4 regions of the Gorillibacterium terrae genome follow, and region 2 is predicted to be linked to each of the others. Evidence: riboswitches for the same ligand, from Rfam matches in the RefSeq annotation. Region 2 holds a riboswitch; each other region holds the start of a gene.

Region 1 (4,558 bases), on a different contig from region 2:
GGCAGGGTCCAACTCGGCCAGCATAGCCGCCACCGCCTCTGCGAATTCCGACCGGGTGATCTGAAACATCCGGCACCGGTTCAGGAACTGCTTGCCGTTGGCATACCCGATGCCGAGCGCATTGCCGACGGCGAGCCGCCGACGGGCGGCATCGGGATGGACGAGCAGTCCGGCTTCCATCAGATCGTCCAGCCCGATCTCTCCCGGCTGCTCGCGGAATTCGCTCTTCACCCGCATAAGCGCCGAGCGGATCGTCTCCGGCGACGCATTCTCGACGCCGATGTCGTCCTTCCTCCGCCCTTCCTCCTGGGTGATGAAAGCGTGCTTGCAGCCCGGCACGCGGGCGGAGATCAGCTTGCGCAGCCGTTCCCCCGCATGGTCCGGGTCGGTGAAGATGATGACGCCGCGCGTCGCCTGCGCCCGCTCGATCCGCCGATAGACGGCTTCGTTGATCGCCGAGCCGCCGGTCTCGATCGTCTCCGCCTCCACCGCCCGGCGGATGGCTGTCGTGTCGTCCTTGCCCTCGACCACTATGATTTCCTTTATCAAAGCGCTGAACCCTCCGTTTATTCGAACACGGTTCCGCCAGCAAAAAAATGGGAAATCCGTGCGAAAAGGAGAGGCACCGGGCCTCTCCTTGGTTATAGATAAGTATACGGATTTTCCCCTTCCGGCGCAATGCCCGGACCTACTCCACCGTCGGCTTCTTCGGCCCGATCACATACACGGTGTAGCCTCGCTTGAGGCCAAACTGCTGGGCGTAATCCTCACTGTCATAGTAAACGTCAATTTTCGCGCCTTTCACAGCGCTGCCCGTATCCTCGGCCCGCCGGTAGCCGACGCCTTCGATATAGACCCACCAGCCGAGCGGAATGACGTTCGGATCGACGGAAATGGTCCGTCCCTCCGTCACCCGGGTGCCCGTGCGGGTCAGGCCATAGCCGGAATCGCCCGGCCGTTTGCCGGTGGATTCAACGCCTGCGGAATAAGCGGTGAGGGTTACGTTGTTCAAGATCTTCTTATAGCTGATGGGCACGCCGCCTTTCACCACGGTGAGCGCCTTTGCTTTCTCTGTCTTAGCGGCCGTCGTTTTCGCGGTCGTTTTCGCGGTTGTTTTTACCGCCGGCTTTGCCGCCAGGGCAACCACCGGTTTCTTGGTTCCGACTGCAACGATTTTGGCCACGCTCTGGGCGGCGATGGTTTCGCCAAGGACGCTTTCCTTGACCATAACGCCGTTCTCGAAAATTCTTTCCTTGGTCACGATTTTCTTGCCAGCCTTGCCCTCCTGGAGGGTCTGCTGCTTGCCTTTAAGCAGCGTTGCGTCTTGCTTCGTGGTGGTTTTGAAGGCAATGGGTACGGCGACTTGCTGTTTTTCCTTGGTGACGCGTACGATCTTGACTTGATTGTTCTCCGCCAGAGCGGCGGTCAGCGACGGAGTGATTCGGTCGTCTTGGTCCACGGCGATATGGAATTCGTCCAATGCGGCTTCTACGGTCTTCGCTACCGTATGTAACGTCTGCACCTTGCCGTCTGCGTCCAATTCGATCGTCCGGGCCCGCTCGATGGCGATCCGGTCTCCATGCTTCAGCGGCGCGTCCAGCGCCAGCGAGATGCGGTCGTATGCGCCGACCTGGACATTCGCTTCATCCAACAACTGCTCGACGGTGTGGTGCTTGGTTTTAAGCACCTGCTCCTCGCCGTTAACGACCAGAGCCACGCTCTTGGTCTGGGTGCCGTTCAGCAACATGAAAAACATAGTGGTCACCACGAGGGTGAACAAGGCAAGAAATGTAAACCTGCGCACGTTTTCATGCTTCCAACGCAATGCGAAGGACATGCTGGATGATCGTTTCTCATGGGGGGTTCGGTTTGCCTGATCTCCCACTTGTTTCGGTCCTCCTTGAAAGCCTCGCCATCGACTGTTATGCATGATTCCATCTGACGTGACTATGGATTTTGGTAGTCGTCTTGCTTCGCAACCGCGCCGATAAGGAACGCTCGATTGCGGAACTCTCACTTCGCCAATTTCCGTTTACCATTTGCCAGATCGTAAAACGGCACTTCCGCTTCCTCACCTCCGTTCCTGTTTTTTCCCATTTGAGATTCTCATGGCGATTTTGGACACAAAAAAGCCATAAGAAGAGGACTTCTCGTGGCTACGTAGACCCGCCCGATCAATACCTCTCTCTTCAACGCTTACGAGGTTAGCTGACGGATTCGGACGAGAGAGTCGCCCTACGCTCGGACAGGAACGTTCTCCTCCCCTTGCGATTCACCCCTAAAACCCGCGAACGGCCCGTTTGGATAAGCGGCCCTTCGCTTGCGGTTCCCCCGTTTCCCAAATGGAACTCAGCGAACTTTTGGAAAATTGGCATGGTATATTAAGTTATCCTGAATGTATGATACGCCCTGACGGCGAGACATGTAAAGGGCGCCAAACGGTCCGCATGCAGCAAAAAAGGGCCAAATCCGCCTGATAAGCGGAAATCGCCGAAAGAGAAGAGGCCAATGCTCGCTAAATCGCCCTGAATCGGAGCGATACTCGGTTTTTTATAGTTTTCTTGCTTCCCGGTATCCCCGGTTTATAATAAAGGGGACTCGATTCGTCTCTATTTTAACGTTTTGATGAACAAAAAAGTTGCGGAGCGAACGAAAAATGGAAGCGGTTTTTTTGAATTATTTTTGTGGAGGAGAGGCGCTGTCATGCAATCGGTCTTAACGGTGGACGGGCTGTACGGGGGATACATTTACCGCAAGCCGGTCATTCGGAATATCCGCTTTTCTCTGGGGTCCGGCGAAATGGTCGGCTTGGTCGGCCTGAACGGGGCCGGCAAGAGTACCACGATCAAGCATATTCTCGGTTTGATGACGCCGGAGCAGGGCGAAATTCGGGTGAACGGCGTCACCCTAACCGAAGACCCCGGGCTGTACCGCGGCTCGCTCGCCTTCGTGCCGGAGAGCCCGGAGCTCTACGAGGAGCTGACGATCCGCGAGCACCTGGAGCTGACCGCGCGGGTGTACGGGCTGGACCGAAGCACGTACGAAACCCGCTCGAAGGAGCTGCTTGCCCGGTTTCGTATGACGGAGAAGGCGGACAGCTTCTCCCGGCACCTCTCCAAGGGCATGCGGCAAAAGGTGATGCTGATGAACGCCTTCTTGACGGAGGCGCCGCTCTACATCATCGACGAGCCCTTCCTTGGTCTCGACCCGCTCGGCATCCGCTCGCTGCTCGAGCTGATGGCGGCGTTCAAGCAGAAGGGCTGCAGCTTCCTGGTCAGCTCGCACATCCTCTCGACCATCGAGAAATACTGCGACCGCTATGTGGTGCTGGATCACGGGGAGATGGCCGCGAGCGGCACGCTGACGGACATCCGCACCCAAGCCGGACTCGGCACAGACGCCGGACTCGACGAGATCTTCTTCCGCTTGGTCGGCGGCAGCGGCGAGGGAGGGGTCTTATGAGCGCGCCGAGCCGTCAGGCGGCCGGTGTCCGCGGCTCCGGCCTGGACACGGCGGCGCTCTACCGCGAACGCCGGGCCCGCTGGCTGCGCAGGGTGCTGCCCTATTGGCGCGACGTGCTCCGCAGCGGCGCCGGAATGCTGGCGGCGCTCGCCCTGCTCACCGCCGGGCCCGCCTACACCTGGGCGCTCGACCGGCTGCCCGCCGACTTCCCGTACCGCTGGATCACGGTCCCGGTGCTGGCGCTGTCCATCGGCTGGAGCCCGGTCCGTACCTACCTGGAGCGCGCCGACCGGGTGTTCCTGCTGCCGGCCGAGCCGGCGATGGCCGCGTACCTCCGGCGCGCCGTGCGCTCGGCGGCGGTGAAGCAAGCGCTGATCACGGCAGCGGCACTCACGCTGCTGTGGCCGCTCTACCTGCGCGCCGCCGGGCCGGACCGGCTGGCCTATGCGGCGGCGCTCGTCGCCGCGCTCGCGGCTAAAGCGGCCGCCTTGGCCGCGGGCATCGGGCAGCCGCGCCTGACGAGCCCGGCGCTCGGCCGGACGGCCGCCGCCCTGCGCTGGGCGCTCGCCGCGGCCGCCAGCTTCGCGCTCTGGCGCTTCGGGCTCGCCGCCGCGCTCGGGGCCGCCGTCGCCTTGGGGGCGGTCGCGGTTGCGCTATTCGCCGCCGGGCGGAAGCTGCCGCTGCCCTGGGAGCGGCTGATCGGCCTCGAGCAGCGGCACGCGGCCCGGCACTTTCACTTCCTGAGCTGGTTCACGGATGTGCCGGAGCTGGCCGGGGCCGTCAAGCGGCGGGCCGTGCTCGCCGGACTGGCGGACCGCCTCCCGTTTCGTCCCGGCAGCGCGCCCCTTTACCTGTTCGCCAAGACCTACCTGCGCCGCGAGCCGTTTGCCATGTCGCTTCGGGTAACCGTGGTGTTCGCGCTGCTGATGCTGCTCTTCCGTTCCGCTCCCGCGCAGCTCGCCTGCTTCATCCTGGCCCTGCTGCTGTCCGGCCTGCAGGCTGCGTCGCTGCCGCGCTATCACCGCTACAGCTCCTGGCTCTACCTGTATCCGCTGGCTCCCGGAGCGGCGAGCGCGGCCGCGGGCCGCATCGCCGC
Region 2 (4,558 bases):
CCACCACGGCAGCATGACGACGGCGAAGGCTGCGATAGCGGCCAGAATTTCCCGGGTATACAAGCGCCGGTCGCGAACCCAGAGGAACACGTACGGAATGACAGCAAGCGGCAGCACCTGGGGCCGGATCAGCACGGTCAGGGCGACCAGCGCGCCCGCGACGACATGGTCGCGCGGACGATTCTCTTCCACGACCAGCCACTGGGCGTACAGCATGCCGAGGAATGCCGTCAGGAACAGCGTCTCCGTCGTAATGAGCTGCGGCGACCAGATATACGTCGGGTAAAAGGCCGCGACGGCGGCGGCGACGAGCCCGGCCCGCCGGCTCCACAGCCGGGTGCCGAGAGCATAGAACAGGAAGACGGCCCCTGCTCCGACGGCGCACTGCAGATAGCGGACGGTATTCTCGACCGCGTTTAGACGGTCCGTTCCGACGATCCCTGCCACGGCCGCCACAAACAGCGGGTAGCCGGGCGTTACCCGGGCGTTGGGCTCGTCTTCGTTATAGGCATATACTCCCTTGTCCACCAGGCGGACGGCCTGCTCCAAATAATTCTTCTCATCATGCGACAGCTTGCCGCCGTCCGTCGTCACGGCGTAAGCCAGCCGCAGGGCGAAGGCGGCCGCGATCAGCAGGATGAGAGCGATTCGATAGCGTCTAGTTCTCAAGGAAATCGGTTCCTTTCGCAGAAGAGTCAGCTTCTCCATTTGATTACAGAATAGCATGTCCGTATGCGAGTCGGCCAGCCTTTGCCCGATCCTTCGGGTGTCCGTAGGCAGGCATGCCAAAAAGGCACCCTGTCCCGTAGGGGGGATGGGGTGCCCGTGTGTCGAGGCTTGGCAGGAAGCGGCATTAACCGGCGTTAGACGCCCGTCACGCCCTGCAGCAGGTACGTGACTTCGCCGCTGCGCGAGTAGATGACCGACTTGGCGCCGAGGCAGCGATAGATCGGACGGGGGATGCTGTTCTGGGAGATGACGTAGACCGGCCCCTCGGTCCAGGTGCTGCACAGCTTCAGGTAGCGGCAGGTCAGGTTCAGGCTGTCCTCGAACAGCACGACCATGCGCGGCGGATCGCCGGCCACGGCTGCGAGGTCCGTCACCTTGGTGTCCACCTGAACAAAATCCTGTACGCCCAGCTTCGCCAGGCGCTCCTTCTGATCGGGGTGGTTGATCAGGACGGCGAAGGGGATTTTCTTATACTTCAGCATGCGGATGAATTGCTCCCCGGCGGGGCCAGGCGCGGAGACGATCACCCGTCTCGCCGCGTCGGGGCCTTCCTCCCGCTCGGCGGAGCTTCCCTCTGTCCGGCCGGCTTCCCGGCCGTCCCGGTTCGCTGCGGTTGTGGCAGTCGCTTGACTCATGGCTGGATTCCTCCCGGTTGATCCGAACCGGCGCGCGGGCGCCGGTTCGGATCGAATTGAACGTGTTCGTACAGCACCGGCAGCCTTTTATGCACAACAAAAAAGAAGCCGGGGAAAGAGACTCTTTCCCGCGGCTTCTCCTTATCAAGTCCCTGGACGGGACGATCGGATCGGCGTGCGCGTTCAAACAAGCCCCTCTCGAGACGCTTGCGAGGTTAGCTGTCGGATTCGGACGTGAGAGTCGCCCTACCGCCGGTATTCACCGGCGGATTCACCCCTGCGGCGCATGCGCCGCCTCGGTTCCCCCGTTCCCTGTTCGGGATTCAGCGTGTGTCGTAATCACGAAACGTATCATACTCCCGCCGGGCTTTCCTGTAAAGCCCGGCCTCAAGGGGCTTAAGCCCTCTCCGGGGAATGCGGGGGTTGAAAAACGCTTTCTTCCCGTCCGCTCTTCGCCGGGCTGGCGCTAGGTCGGCAGCGCTCCGTTTTGCGTCGTTTGCGCCCGCTTATCTGACGAGCTGGCCGCGCGTGACGCCGAGCTGGTTGGTCGCCTTCAGGGTTTTCCAGACCTGCGTGCCGGGAATCGTCCCGGCGAGCGCCTGCCGGTACAAGCCGAGCACCTCGCGCACCTTCTCTGGCGTCTCCTCCAGGAACTCGACCCGGAAGCGGCGGACGCCGAGCGCGCGGAACTGCGGCAGATACTCCGCTCCGGACTGCTCGATGGCGTTGTAGACGGTGTTGCGGCAGCCTTCGTCCACCCGGACGGGATGCGACATGCCGATCCGGTCGCGCAGCGAAGCGCGGTGGCTCTCGCACGGCCGTCCGCAGTTGGTGTAATCCGTGCCCTCGCTCATGAAGGTGCAGTAGACGCAGTGCTCGGTATGGTACATCGGCAGATGCTGATGAAGCACCAGCTCCGTGCGCGAAGCGTCGGTCCGCTCCAGGAGGTCCAGCATCTGCTGGATGTTCAGGTCATAGGAAGGCGTAATGCGGCTGAGGCCCGCCTCCAGGAACAGCGCCGCCGTCTTGTGATTGGCGACGTTGAGCGAAAAGTCACCGATCAGCTCGGGGTGAGCCGCACCGGGATGAAGCTGCCGCTCGCGCATAAAGTAGTACAAAGCGCCGGTGTTGCGCACGAGCACCGCATCCGGCCGAAGCCGGAGGATGTGCTGGAAGAAGCCGGTCTCGCCGGGCATGTGAATGCGCGGCGTCGCGAGCGCGATCCGGGCGCCCGCCGCCCGCACGGCTTCCACCGCCGCCGGGAATTGCTTGATGAATTCGAAGTCGGCGTACAGGAACTCCGCTTCGGCGGCCAGAGCGGCGTGCACCTGCTCCAGCGTGCGGCAGAGCACCGTCAGCTCGGGCTTAGGCGCGGCGGTTTGTGCCAGGCCAGCCGTTTCGTTCGCCGCCGGTTGCCGGAGAGCTTGCTCCGGGCGGAAGTCATCTTCGGCGCAGGACGCGAGCACCTCGGCTTGGCTGCGCAGCGTGTAGACGGGCGGCTGCTCGCGCGCGGCCGTCAAGACTTCGACTGCTTCGCGGCGGATGCGGTTCAGCTCGCGGACCGGCACGATCAGCTCGTCCGTCAGGACGGCATCGAGCTCCGCCAGCTCGAACAGGGTGCCGCCGAGACGGCCGAACTGCTCGGCGAGCACCGCCTCGTCGAGCGGACGCTTCAGCGCCTGCTCCAGCAGCGCTTCGGACTCGGCCTGTACGGTCGTGCCTGTGGCCAGATCGGTCCACCAGGTCTTGAGCGGCGCTCCCAGCACAGCCAGCGCCTTGACCTTAACCGGGAAGGTCCGATAGGGCTTATCGGTCTCGAAGGTCTGGCGCAGCCGCTTGTCGAGCTGCGGATCGTTGGTCTTCCAGACGCGATCGCCGACATGAATCCGGCCGAGGGCGACGTCATTCCGGCCCGGAACGATCTCGATCAAGCCTCCGGGCGCTTCGCCCTCCAGCTTGACGCCCTTGCGGCGCAGGTCGTAGACCCGCCCGCCCTCTTCCTTCTGCGTCGGGTCGCCGGCGTCGAAGACGATGCCGTCGCCGCGCTTCAGCGGCGCTTCCAGCTCGCAGAGGACGGCGTCCCTGAGCACTTCCTTGACGCGGCCGAGGTACACCCCGCGGCTCTTCGGGAACGTGCCCTCGACCAGCGTTTTGTTGTTCGTCCCCTTCAGGAAGCCGTAGGTGAAGCCGCGCGAGAAGCTCTGCTGCAGCTCGCGCAGCTCTTCGGCCGACGGCGCGGCGTCCTCTCCGGCAAAATGGCGGTCGATGGCCGCCCGATACTTGGCGGTCACGTTGGCCACGTACTCGGGGCTCTTCATCCGCCCCTCGATCTTGAAGGACGTCACGCCCGCTTCAATCAGCTCCGGCACAAGCTCGATCGCCGCCAGGTCCTTCGGCGACAGCAGGTAGGTGATGTCGCCCATCGGTTGATGCACGCCGTCGACCATGAGGTCGTAGGGGAGGCGGCAGGCCTGGGCGCATTCGCCGCGGTTGGCCGAGCGTCCGCCCCACATCTCCGAGGTCAGGCACTGACCGGAATACGAGACGCAGATGGCCCCGTGGACGAAAATTTCCATCGGCTGCTTGGCGTGCTCGCCGATCGTGCGAATCTGCTTCAGGTTGTTCTCGCGCCCGAGCACAACCCGCTCGATGTTGTACGGCTTCGTGAACTCCACCGCCTCCGGCGAGGTGATCGTCATCTGGGTCGAGCCGTGAATGGGGAAATCCGGCGAAATCTCGCGGATCAGCCGCACGAGGCCGAGGTCCTGCACGATGACGGCGTCCACGCCCGCTTCGACGCAGGCGCGGATCAGGCCGCGCGCCTCATCCAATTCGTTCTCAAAGATCAATATGTTGACGGTAAGAAATCCCTTCACCCCGTAACGGTGCAGGAACGCCATGATCTCCGGCAGCTCCTCGGCGCGAAAATTGTTCGCACGCGCCCGGGCGTTGAATTTCTCCACTCCGAAATAGACCGCGTCCGCCCCGTTCGCCACTGCCGCCCGCAGACAATCCCAGTCTCCGGCGGGGGACAGCAGCTCGATATCCTCCTTGCGTATGGTTCCCATGCTTCCTCCTGTCGGCGCCGGTCTTCGTCGAACGGCGCCATATCCTTCTAGTCTACCGGAAATGCCGGGCTTTTTCCATCCGGACGGTGAAGGGAATCACATCCTGCGCCCGGCTGCCTTATTCGG
Region 3 (4,558 bases), on a different contig from region 2:
CTTCCCAACATCACCGTTGTCCGTAACAATAATTTCGACAATACCACTTTCATCCTGAATTTTTACTTCAAGAATTTCATTACTGTCACTCATAAACGACGGAGGGTCGATTTGAAACGAGTCAACACCCGTGAAGATTAATAAACCTTTCTGCATTTCAGGTTCAGATTCATTGTAATAAACTTGCTTCCACAGACAGAACTCCAATTCAATTCTAACTTTTTTCTCATAGGGAAGATATTCAATATTCTCAATAATGCTGTCATGCAAGTCGTATGTAATCAAAAATTCAATTGGTTTAATATTAACACCTCCTAATATGGCAAGATGTGAGATGCTCTTGAGCCTTTAGCAACAGGATTGCTGTTAACATCAAGAGAATAATCTGCTTTCGTAGACCCATCACGATTGTATATGTGACAATGGTCCTTTCCTTCAAATCCATTTGCCCCAGGTTTGCCGGGGTCAAATCTTACTCTCATTCCAGTTTCAGGTTCAATGTATTCCCTCGAACTTGTATTTTTGGCCATCCCCTCTGGTGTTACACCTTTCCATCCATTCTTAATCAATGGCATACGGAAAGTCATATGTCATTAACTTACATCGAGAGAAGTAAACCTCCTGTGTGTGAGCATAAAGGGTATCTAGCAGTCGGTGAAACTTATTCAAATAGTCAGGATTCGTTTAAAGTGTGTACTCCCTTGACTTCTTCTAATAACAAGTCTGATACCGCAAGTACAAGTAAGCATCTCCCATGCCCAAATTCCAATGATATTCATATCCTTTATGACGGATGACGAATCAATCTCGGAATGACAATGCTATTCGGTTGTAGAAATCTACCGTTACATTTGATACTGAACAGCTATCTTATCTACAGAAAGTTGTACGTTGTTCATAGTTCCCCCACTGGCAAAACTTTTGACGGATTTACCACTTGTATTATAGGAATGAGTCTGTCGGTGGCTAGCCTTTACACTTGACCTTCCCGTTGAAAAAAGTTTTGTTGCTTCCTGACACTATAAAAGTCGGGCTATCCCTCCGATTAGTTGCAATGACTTTTCGATGGATTGCCTTCTTAGCGTCTAAATCGAGTTAGGGTAATGTTCGGATGCGATGAATTTTGAAAAACCCGCAGAAAACGAAGCTAATAAAAAACAGGTCAATCATAGTGGAATCTGACCATAATCAACCTGGTTTTTGTATCGGTATAGCGCTATTTAGGTTAACAATTCAAGCCTTATCGTACCTACAAACGTCTTCAAGAAATCTTTATACGGGTATTACATGAGTTAGATGTGTTATTGGTTGAATGATGGGTTTATTCGTCACCCACCCCGTCCAAAAAAGAGAACCTTGAAAGGCACGAAGCCTATCAAGGTCTAATAATATTAAATACTAATATTTTACATCAAATAAAGTCACTTCATTTGAGATAACCATGACAAAACTTTCAGGAGGTATCGCATCCATAATTTCTATGGAGACGATAGAATCTCCCACTCGTAAGACTGCATATCCATCTTTTTCCACTGATTCTAAAAAACCAGTAAGAAATACAGACTCCTTTTCCATCCCAATAGAGAATTTATTTTCGTCACATAGCTTCAAGTTAGTTCCTAATACAAATGTCTCACCGATTTCGATTTCAGCAAAATATTCCTTTCCTTCTTCGGGTAAGTCACCATCCCAATTAGCTGTGGCATTTCCGTATTCTGTTGAAAAACTCACTGTTGAGTTTTCACAAAATTCATTTAGTTTCTCGACTTTTATTTTCAAGCTGTTTAATCCCTCCATTAATTATTTCGCTGTAAAGTATTAGTTACTGTCATGGTGTCATTTACAGCGTCATAAGTCCATATCTCTTTATGATAAAGATATTTTGGTGTTCTCATCCCTCGCCGGTTTGCAGGTATAGCTCTTCCCGTGACTTAACTCAAATGTCCATTTCCGCTTCCTGAGATTCAACCAAATCGTCCCTTCCGCCCGGAGCCCAATGGTCCTCCGATCCCGGAAGTTCGTCGAACCAGGCGGCCTCCGGCGGGCAATGGAGCAGCATCAGCTTGCCGTAATGGCCGTCACGGGACTGGTGATATTTCAAGAACGCCTTGCCGTGCTCGATGGCCAGGATTTCGATCTTGCCGGAGGCATGGCTCATGACCAGCCTCACCCGTTTGCCCAGGCCAGACGTTCTCGCCTTGGCCTCCTCGGTCAGGCGGTACGCCCGCTCCAGCGGGACGACGAAATCCCGGTTGCCGGCGACCGGCCGGTTAATGAAGAAATAATAAGGGGCGATTCCTTCCCAGGACAGGCGGTCCAGCAGCTCGCCCAGCACCGCTGCGTCGTCGTTGATGCCGCGCAGAATCGGCGTCTGGTTCATCACAACGGCGCCAGCCTCCTGCATCGCCCGGAAAGCGCGAATCGCTTCGGCCGTCAGCTCGCGGGGATGATCGACATGCGCCATCAGGTAAATGCGCCGGCTGGGCGTGCTGTACCGGCGGATTCCGTTCAGCAGCTCCTCGTCCTCATAGATGCGCATCGGCTGAAACACCGGCAGCTTGGAGCCCAGACGGATGATGCGCACATGAGGGATGTCCGCCAGTTTATCCAGAATCTGAAGCAGCCTTTCCGAGGACAGCATCAGGCTGTCGCCGCCGGTCAGCAGGACATTGCTGATCTCGGGATGTTCGGCGATATAGGCAAGCCCCGGCTCCGGATGGGTCTCCGCTTCCTGTCCGTTCCGCTGGAACAGCCGCTTGCGGAAGCAGTACCGGCAATAGGCGGAGCAGGTCTCGGACACGACGAGCAAGGCGGTCGCCCCGTACTTGTGCTGGCAACCGGGTACGACGTAGTTCGCCTCCTCGCCGGATGCGTCGAGGCAGCCGTATTCCGCCAGCTCGCCCTCATTCGGAACCACCAACCGGCGGATTGGGTCCGCCGGGTTCTCCCAATCGATCAAGTTCAGGTAATAGGCATTCGCTCGAAACGCATAACGGTCCGCCACCGGAGCCAGCTTGCGAATTTCCTCCTCCGGCAAATACTTGCGAAGCTTGTCCAACCGAAGCATGTAATCGGCTTTCGCCATGGATCGTTCCTCCTCACGTGGGCGTGATGCGCCTGCTGCGCCTGCGTGGATCTCCGATCCGTTCCGGCCTCCTTTCCCGCATGGAATGGCGTTAAGGGACAACGAAGAGACAGCCGTAACTCAGCCAGAAGGGCCGATGCAAACAGAAAAAGACCCTTCATAAGAGGGTCTTTTCGCATGCGGTCTCGATTAGGAGTATGGACCCATCTACTGCTGACGAGGTTAGCTGACGGGCTCGGGATGGATGGTTCCCTATGCCGGTAATCGGCAATTCGCCCCAAAGACTTGGTTCCCCCGCATTCCGGCCGTTGCCGGAAATTAAGCGCATTTCTATTGTAACCGGATTCACAAGACCCGGCAATCCTTCTTTCGATTTTTTTGTCCCCGCCCATGGCTTTAGGCAGGGTTCCTTAAACGTTGCACGCTTGTTGTCCGGCCATAAGGCCACATAAAAGCAAACAGCCCTCCGCCGAAGCGAAGGGCTGCGATTCAATTGCGGGGGCAGGATTTGAACCTGCGGCCTTCGGGTTATGAGCCCGACGAGCTACCGGGCTGCTCCACCCCGCGTCAACTCTTATAGAATACCATACTCGATTGACGAAATCAACACTTTATTTCTCTGCAACCAAGCTTTTCTCTGCGGAAGAAGCCACGGTTATGACGGTTTTACAGAACGGCCAATTTCTGTTATCCTGCGGAGGCGAAACCGAAAGACAGAAGATTCAAGGAGGCGGGCCATGACGCAGCGGCGGCAGATTGTCGTAGCCATGAAAGGAATCATACGCTCCCCGAAAGGGCTCTTGGTCGTCCAAAGAACCCCCAAGGACGAAGTCGGAGCCGGAACGTGGGAATGGCCCGGCGGCAAGCTGGAATTCGGCGAGACCCTGGTGGAAGGGCTCCGCCGGGAGATCGAGGAAGAAACCGGCTTGACCGTCACCATAGGCGAGTTGCTGTACGCGACGACTTTTTTCACCGGTCCCGAGCGGCAGTTGGTGCTACTGACATACGAAGCTTTTCACCAGGGCGGTGAAGTTCGGTTGTCCGAAGAGCACACGGATTGGAAGTGGGTACAGCCGGATGAGCTTCCCGGAATCCTTCCGGCGGAGATCCATCACGAGATGGTCCGATATGGGGTTTATGAGAAATGGAAGCCATGAAGAGCCGTCGGCGGCAGCGCCGACGGTTTTTTTTATGCAGCGTTGCGGCGAAAATGTTCAGAATTTGTTCAGTCTTGCCCTTACTCAGAACCTCCCCTACGGGGCAGGCTTCGCCTGAACAATGATCCGGTGCGTGGCCGTATCCATCGGATCGCAGGTGATCAGGGTGATGATGCGATCCTTGCCGTTGCCTTCCAGCACCGACAAATCGGTCGGCAGCACCCGCACCACCCGGAAGACCCGGTATTCCTCGGCCTGTCCCTTTCGCTCCAGCTCCAGGGCATCCCCGACCTCCAACTCGTTCAGCCGGTTGAAC
Region 4 (4,558 bases), on a different contig from region 2:
GAGCCCGAGGACGCGAAATACGTCATCGAGCGCACGACCGGGGTGGACGGCTTCTTCGGGGCTTCCAGCATTGAGCGGTTCGCCGCCGAAGTCGGAATCAAGAAGCAGACGGAGGCGTTCAAGGAGATCCGCGCGTAACCTATGCGCACATGAACAGCATTGCCACATCAATTAAAATGCCACCCTTGCAGTTGGGCCGCGAGGGTGGCATTTTGTTAGGCGAATGAAGGCGCATCGGCCGCAAGGCGTCGGCTAGTGCTCCCGTTTCAGTCCCTCCACGCCGATGAAGCGGTCGAAGAGCCCGATGGCGCGAATCCGGCCGAACTCTCCGAAATCGGTTGTGCAGCGGCTGGCGACCAGGTAGCTTTTGCACTCGGTGGTCTTATTAAGCACGGCGGCTCCAAGCAGGTCGACCCCTTGGCGGATGAGCCAATTGCTGCTCTGCTTCTTGATTTCTCCCTTGGTCCAATCGATATAAGAGGCTTTGCTCGGCACGGTTAGGGCCGCAATGACCAGCAGAAGAACCGCTGCGGCCAGAACTAGCTTTTTCATTTCCCGTTCCGCTCCTTCCTGTCACGCTGTTTCCTTGAGCAGATATGCCCTTACCATAACCCGACCGGGCCGAAAAGAAAAGAGAGTGGGAGAAAATCGGTAAAACTAATTCGTCCGAGACGGCTTATGATAAGCTGAAAGCAACGCAAAGAACCGTAATGATCGGAGGAGGCTGGACGTGAACCTCAAGGAGTGGAAGGAACTGGCTGATAAAGGATTTCCGATACCGGACGGAATGGATCCGGCAGCGAGAGTTCGGGAAGCGATAGCGTTGTTAGGCTCAACCGATCCGCTATGGCGGGACGAGTTGGCGTATCTTGCGCTTCACCAATGGCTGCTCTTGGATCAGCGACTCACCGGTCCGCAATTGGTCGAGCTGTTGGAGGAAGCCGTAGCGGAGAATGCGCTGTTTCAAGGAATTGGAAGCCAAGATGAAGATAGCGTCTACCGGCGGACGTTCACTACTCTATTGATTGCCCTCTTGCTGGCACGCGACAATCGGGAGCCCTATCTGCATAAAACCCAATATGACCATACGCTGGATAGACTCGTTCGATATTGCCGGGAGGAACAGGATTTTCGCGGGCATACCGGGGAGAAAGGATGGGCCCATGCCGCCGCCCATGCGGCCGATGCCTTGGACGAATGTGCTGCAAGCCGACATGCGGATCCGGCCGCGTGCCGAATGATCTGGAACGGATTGAGCGCCTTGATGGATGGCGCGAGGTTCGTCTATCAGGAAGAGGAAGACGAGCGAATCGCTACTGCGTTGTGGTCCATGCCGAACTTAGAGAAGGTGAGTGTTCACGACCTGATGGAATGGGACCGGGAGCGGACCTCGCCGGTACGCGACAAGCAATTGGAACGGTATCGGGCGATCAACCGAAAGCAGGTCATCCGCAGCTTGTTCATGCGGCTTCAGGACGGCGAACCGTTTGGGGATGAGAAGAACTTGCTGGAATGGGAGGGGACATACAACCGATTTCGACGGCGCTGACCTTTGGAGTGTTAGGAAGAATTTCTGCATCCTATAGAACTTCCCTCGACAATTTGCAAAACGACCCGATTCGAGGCTATTCCATGAAAGAGCTTCAGAATCGCTTGCATAACGGAGCGGAAGTCTGGCATCTGAAGCTGGAGGGAGGACAAGAGATGGCTGCCGCCGCAGACAGCAGCGGCGTTCAGATGGAGTTGGTAAAGTTACGCCGAGGGAGGAATTTCCTTCGCTCATGTAGAATATCCTCCTGCTAGATCACTCTACATAGAAGAAGAGAGGGTATTTATGTTCAAACCAGCAAGAACCATCCTGGCGGCTTCATTGGCCGCAACCTTGGCGCTCGGCGGCGCTCCGGCGGCGTTCGCTGCCGCCAAGGCGGCGGTACCGGCCAGCCCGACCGTCTATATCGACGGGGTCAAGCTGAGCTTCGCCAGCCAGCAGCCGGTCGTCCAGAAGGGACGGACGCTCGTGCCGATGCGGGCGATCTTCGAAGCGCTTGGGGCCAAGATTCAGTACGACGGGAAGACCGGGAAGGTGACTGCGACCAAAAAAGACACCTCGTACGCCACCTTTATCGGCGACAAGACCGTCACCTTGACGCTCGGGTCGACGAAGGCGCACGTCAAGGCTGTCCCCTCCGAGGATTGGGAGGAGAACGCCGTGGACAAGGACGTCATCCTGGACGTTCCCGCGCAGACCGTCAACGGCAGCACGATGGTTCCGCTCGCCTTCATCGGTCAAGCGCTCGACTGTCATGTGAAGTGGGACGGAGCGAAGAATCGCGTCAACATCTACAAGCCGCAGGTGAAGGAGTACTGGTACCAGCAGGATTCGATCACCGGCGAACTGATGGTCCGCTATGATCTGGACACGTATCGTCATCCGGACCCGATTCCGTTGAATAAGGACCAAGTTTACCTGCGGACCATCGGCTACGGGGACCAGAAGGCGGTTGCGTTCTATTCCTACCTGCTAACCCGGATTCCGTCCGACGACGAACAGGGCGAACCGATCACGGCCGATGTGATGGTGGACGGCAAGATCGAGGACGGCCAGTGGACGGGCGATTATGTGCTCAGCCTGGACGACCCGGCGACGGAGGAATGGGATTATTCAGTGGACGATCATATCGTTCTTCCTGCCTATGTCACAAGCGACGGAAAATCGGACCTGAGTACGATTCCGTTCTCAGTGTACGCCGCGATTTACGATGCGGATCAGAAGGGGCTGCTCGACGAGGAAAGCTGAACGGGGCAAAGGCAAACAAAAAATCTCCTGCCGGAGTATGGCGGGAGATTTTTTCGTCGAGCGGCGATCAGCCGGTGAAGCGCAGCGAGAACCCGGTCAGTTGATGCGCCGCCGTATAGAGAATGTACAGCAGCATGAGATACGCAAGGATTGTCAGGAAGATGAATTTCCGTTTCTTGCGCTGTTTCTTTTTCTTTTCCTTGTCGTCCCATTCGTCCTGCTCGTCCAAACGGGCCAACTGCCGGAGCCGTTCTTCCCTGTAGATGGGATCGTTCTTATCCATGCCCGTCCGCCTCCCCCTATCAAGGTATGAAGCGCTTGGGCTGGATATGCCGGGGGGACGGGGAAGGCCTGGTCGGATTTACCACCCGTCAACCTGTGTCAGACGTATATATTTGGTGATATACTATTAATGCAAGCTTCGGCTTGCTTCATAACCTTTTTTTCTCCGATTTTGCCGCCGGTAGTTGGAACCGGCGGATTTTTTTTGTGCCGAGAATGTGACAAAAAATCAAAAAATCCCGGTAGGAGGTTCTTCCTATTATGCCGGGACATCCACCATTTGGCTATTGTCTATGCGTAACTCGCATGATACCCTAGACAATGTGCTGTTATTACTACAATTTGCCGAATCCGGTTCTCGCAGGACCGGTACGGGGGATTTCTTTGTCGGGCTGGCCGGAATGGAGAGCGCACTGCGCTAATTTCGGCGAGCCATTCGACGTAACCAAGCGAAAGGGCGCCGAAGCGCGCCGCCGACGGTAAGATTCGGCAGCTTGGTTAGCGGGGTGAATGCTTGCGGGGTAACCCGTCGAGCTAGGGAGAGCACCTCTTCCCGAATCCGTCAACTAACCTCGGAGGCACTAGGAGGAACTTAAACTGAATAAAGTCACCAAGACCGTCCTGTTGTCGTCTGCCGTCTTTGCGTCCGGACTTCTGTATGCTCAGCAGAGCGAAGCCGCCCAGAGCCCCGTCAAGGTGCAAATCAACGACTCGCTGGTTTCGTTTCCCGACGCGCAGCCCTTTGTCGACGGCAACAGCCGCACCCAGATTCCCGTCCGCATCGTTTCCGAGAAGATGGGATACTCGGTTACCTCTACAGACGTAGGAAACCAAGTAAAGGTTACAATCACCGGCAAAAATCGCACGATCACGCTGACCACGGGCCAAGCCAAAGCCACCGTCAATGGCCGGACCCTTGCCCTCGATACCAAAGCCGTCGTTTCGCAAAATCGTACTTATGTCCCGCTCCGGTTTGTGTCCGAATCGTTTGATACGGAAGTGAAGTGGAATGCCGCCGTTCAGCTTGCCATCGTCGAGGCCGACGGCAAAGAACATGCTCCGGTCATTCAGGCCAAAACCGAAAGCAAGGCCGCTAAGCTTGTCGCAAATTCCAAGCAATACTTAGGCGTTCCCTACATGTGGGGAGGTTCGACCCCGTCCGGTTTCGATTGCTCGGGCTTCGTCCAATACCTGCTGAAGAAGCAGCAGGTTTCGGTTCCCCGGACCGCCGACGGCATGCGTTCCAGTACCGGAACGAGCGTATTCTCGCCCAAGCCGGGCGATCTCGTATTCTTCTCTTCCACGCAAAAGGCGCCGGCCAACCACGTCGGCATCTATATCGGCAACGGTAAATTTATCTCGGCGACCAACTCCAACGGGATTCACATCGATCCCTTGAATACCGGTTATTGGGGCAACCGTTATTTTACCGCCAAACGCGTCTTCTCGTCCTAATACCCCTCCTTACCCCACAGAATC

What was found. A riboswitch is a leader RNA that binds a small molecule or an ion and turns the genes downstream of it on or off. The one in region 2 is predicted to bind cyclic di-AMP.
Region 1: it holds a riboswitch for cyclic di-AMP, as region 2 does, so the genes downstream of both, ACSEXS_RS21025 (resuscitation-promoting factor) here and ACSEXS_RS21880 (hypothetical protein) in region 2, are expected to answer to the same signal.
Region 3: it holds a riboswitch for cyclic di-AMP, as region 2 does, so the genes downstream of both, ACSEXS_RS15950 (KamA family radical SAM protein) here and ACSEXS_RS21880 (hypothetical protein) in region 2, are expected to answer to the same signal.
Region 4: it holds a riboswitch for cyclic di-AMP, as region 2 does, so the genes downstream of both, ACSEXS_RS05975 (C40 family peptidase) here and ACSEXS_RS21880 (hypothetical protein) in region 2, are expected to answer to the same signal.

What each region holds. Positions count from the first base shown of each region.
Region 1 is NZ_JBPPGI010000008.1:20,519-25,076, reverse strand. It holds gene rnmV (ribonuclease M5) at 1-549, opposite strand, end outside; gene ACSEXS_RS21025 (resuscitation-promoting factor) at 689-1,804, opposite strand; cyclic di-AMP (ydaO/yuaA leader) riboswitch at 2,179-2,365, opposite strand; gene ACSEXS_RS21020 (ABC transporter ATP-binding protein) at 2,704-3,462, shown strand; gene ACSEXS_RS21015 (ABC transporter permease) at 3,459-4,558, shown strand, end outside.
Region 2 is NZ_JBPPGI010000010.1:23,837-28,394, forward strand. It holds gene ACSEXS_RS21875 (ArnT family glycosyltransferase) at 1-669, opposite strand, end outside; gene ACSEXS_RS21880 (hypothetical protein) at 864-1,364, opposite strand; cyclic di-AMP (ydaO/yuaA leader) riboswitch at 1,553-1,703, opposite strand; gene ACSEXS_RS21885 (U32 family peptidase) at 1,871-4,432, opposite strand.
Region 3 is NZ_JBPPGI010000004.1:188,647-193,204, reverse strand. It holds gene ACSEXS_RS15960 (hypothetical protein) at 1-270, opposite strand, end outside; gene ACSEXS_RS15955 (hypothetical protein) at 1,399-1,779, opposite strand; gene ACSEXS_RS15950 (KamA family radical SAM protein) at 1,937-3,085, opposite strand; cyclic di-AMP (ydaO/yuaA leader) riboswitch at 3,282-3,420, opposite strand; tRNA gene ACSEXS_RS15945 (tRNA-Met) at 3,579-3,652, opposite strand; gene ACSEXS_RS15940 (NUDIX hydrolase) at 3,823-4,242, shown strand; gene ACSEXS_RS15935 (class D sortase) at 4,339-4,558, opposite strand, start outside.
Region 4 is NZ_JBPPGI010000001.1:1,409,546-1,414,103, forward strand. It holds gene ACSEXS_RS05950 (phosphoenolpyruvate hydrolase family protein) at 1-138, shown strand, start outside; gene ACSEXS_RS05955 (hypothetical protein) at 253-552, opposite strand; gene ACSEXS_RS05960 (DUF2785 domain-containing protein) at 731-1,549, shown strand; gene ACSEXS_RS05965 (copper amine oxidase N-terminal domain-containing protein) at 1,835-2,797, shown strand; gene ACSEXS_RS05970 (hypothetical protein) at 2,865-3,080, opposite strand; cyclic di-AMP (ydaO/yuaA leader) riboswitch at 3,413-3,675, shown strand; gene ACSEXS_RS05975 (C40 family peptidase) at 3,704-4,534, shown strand.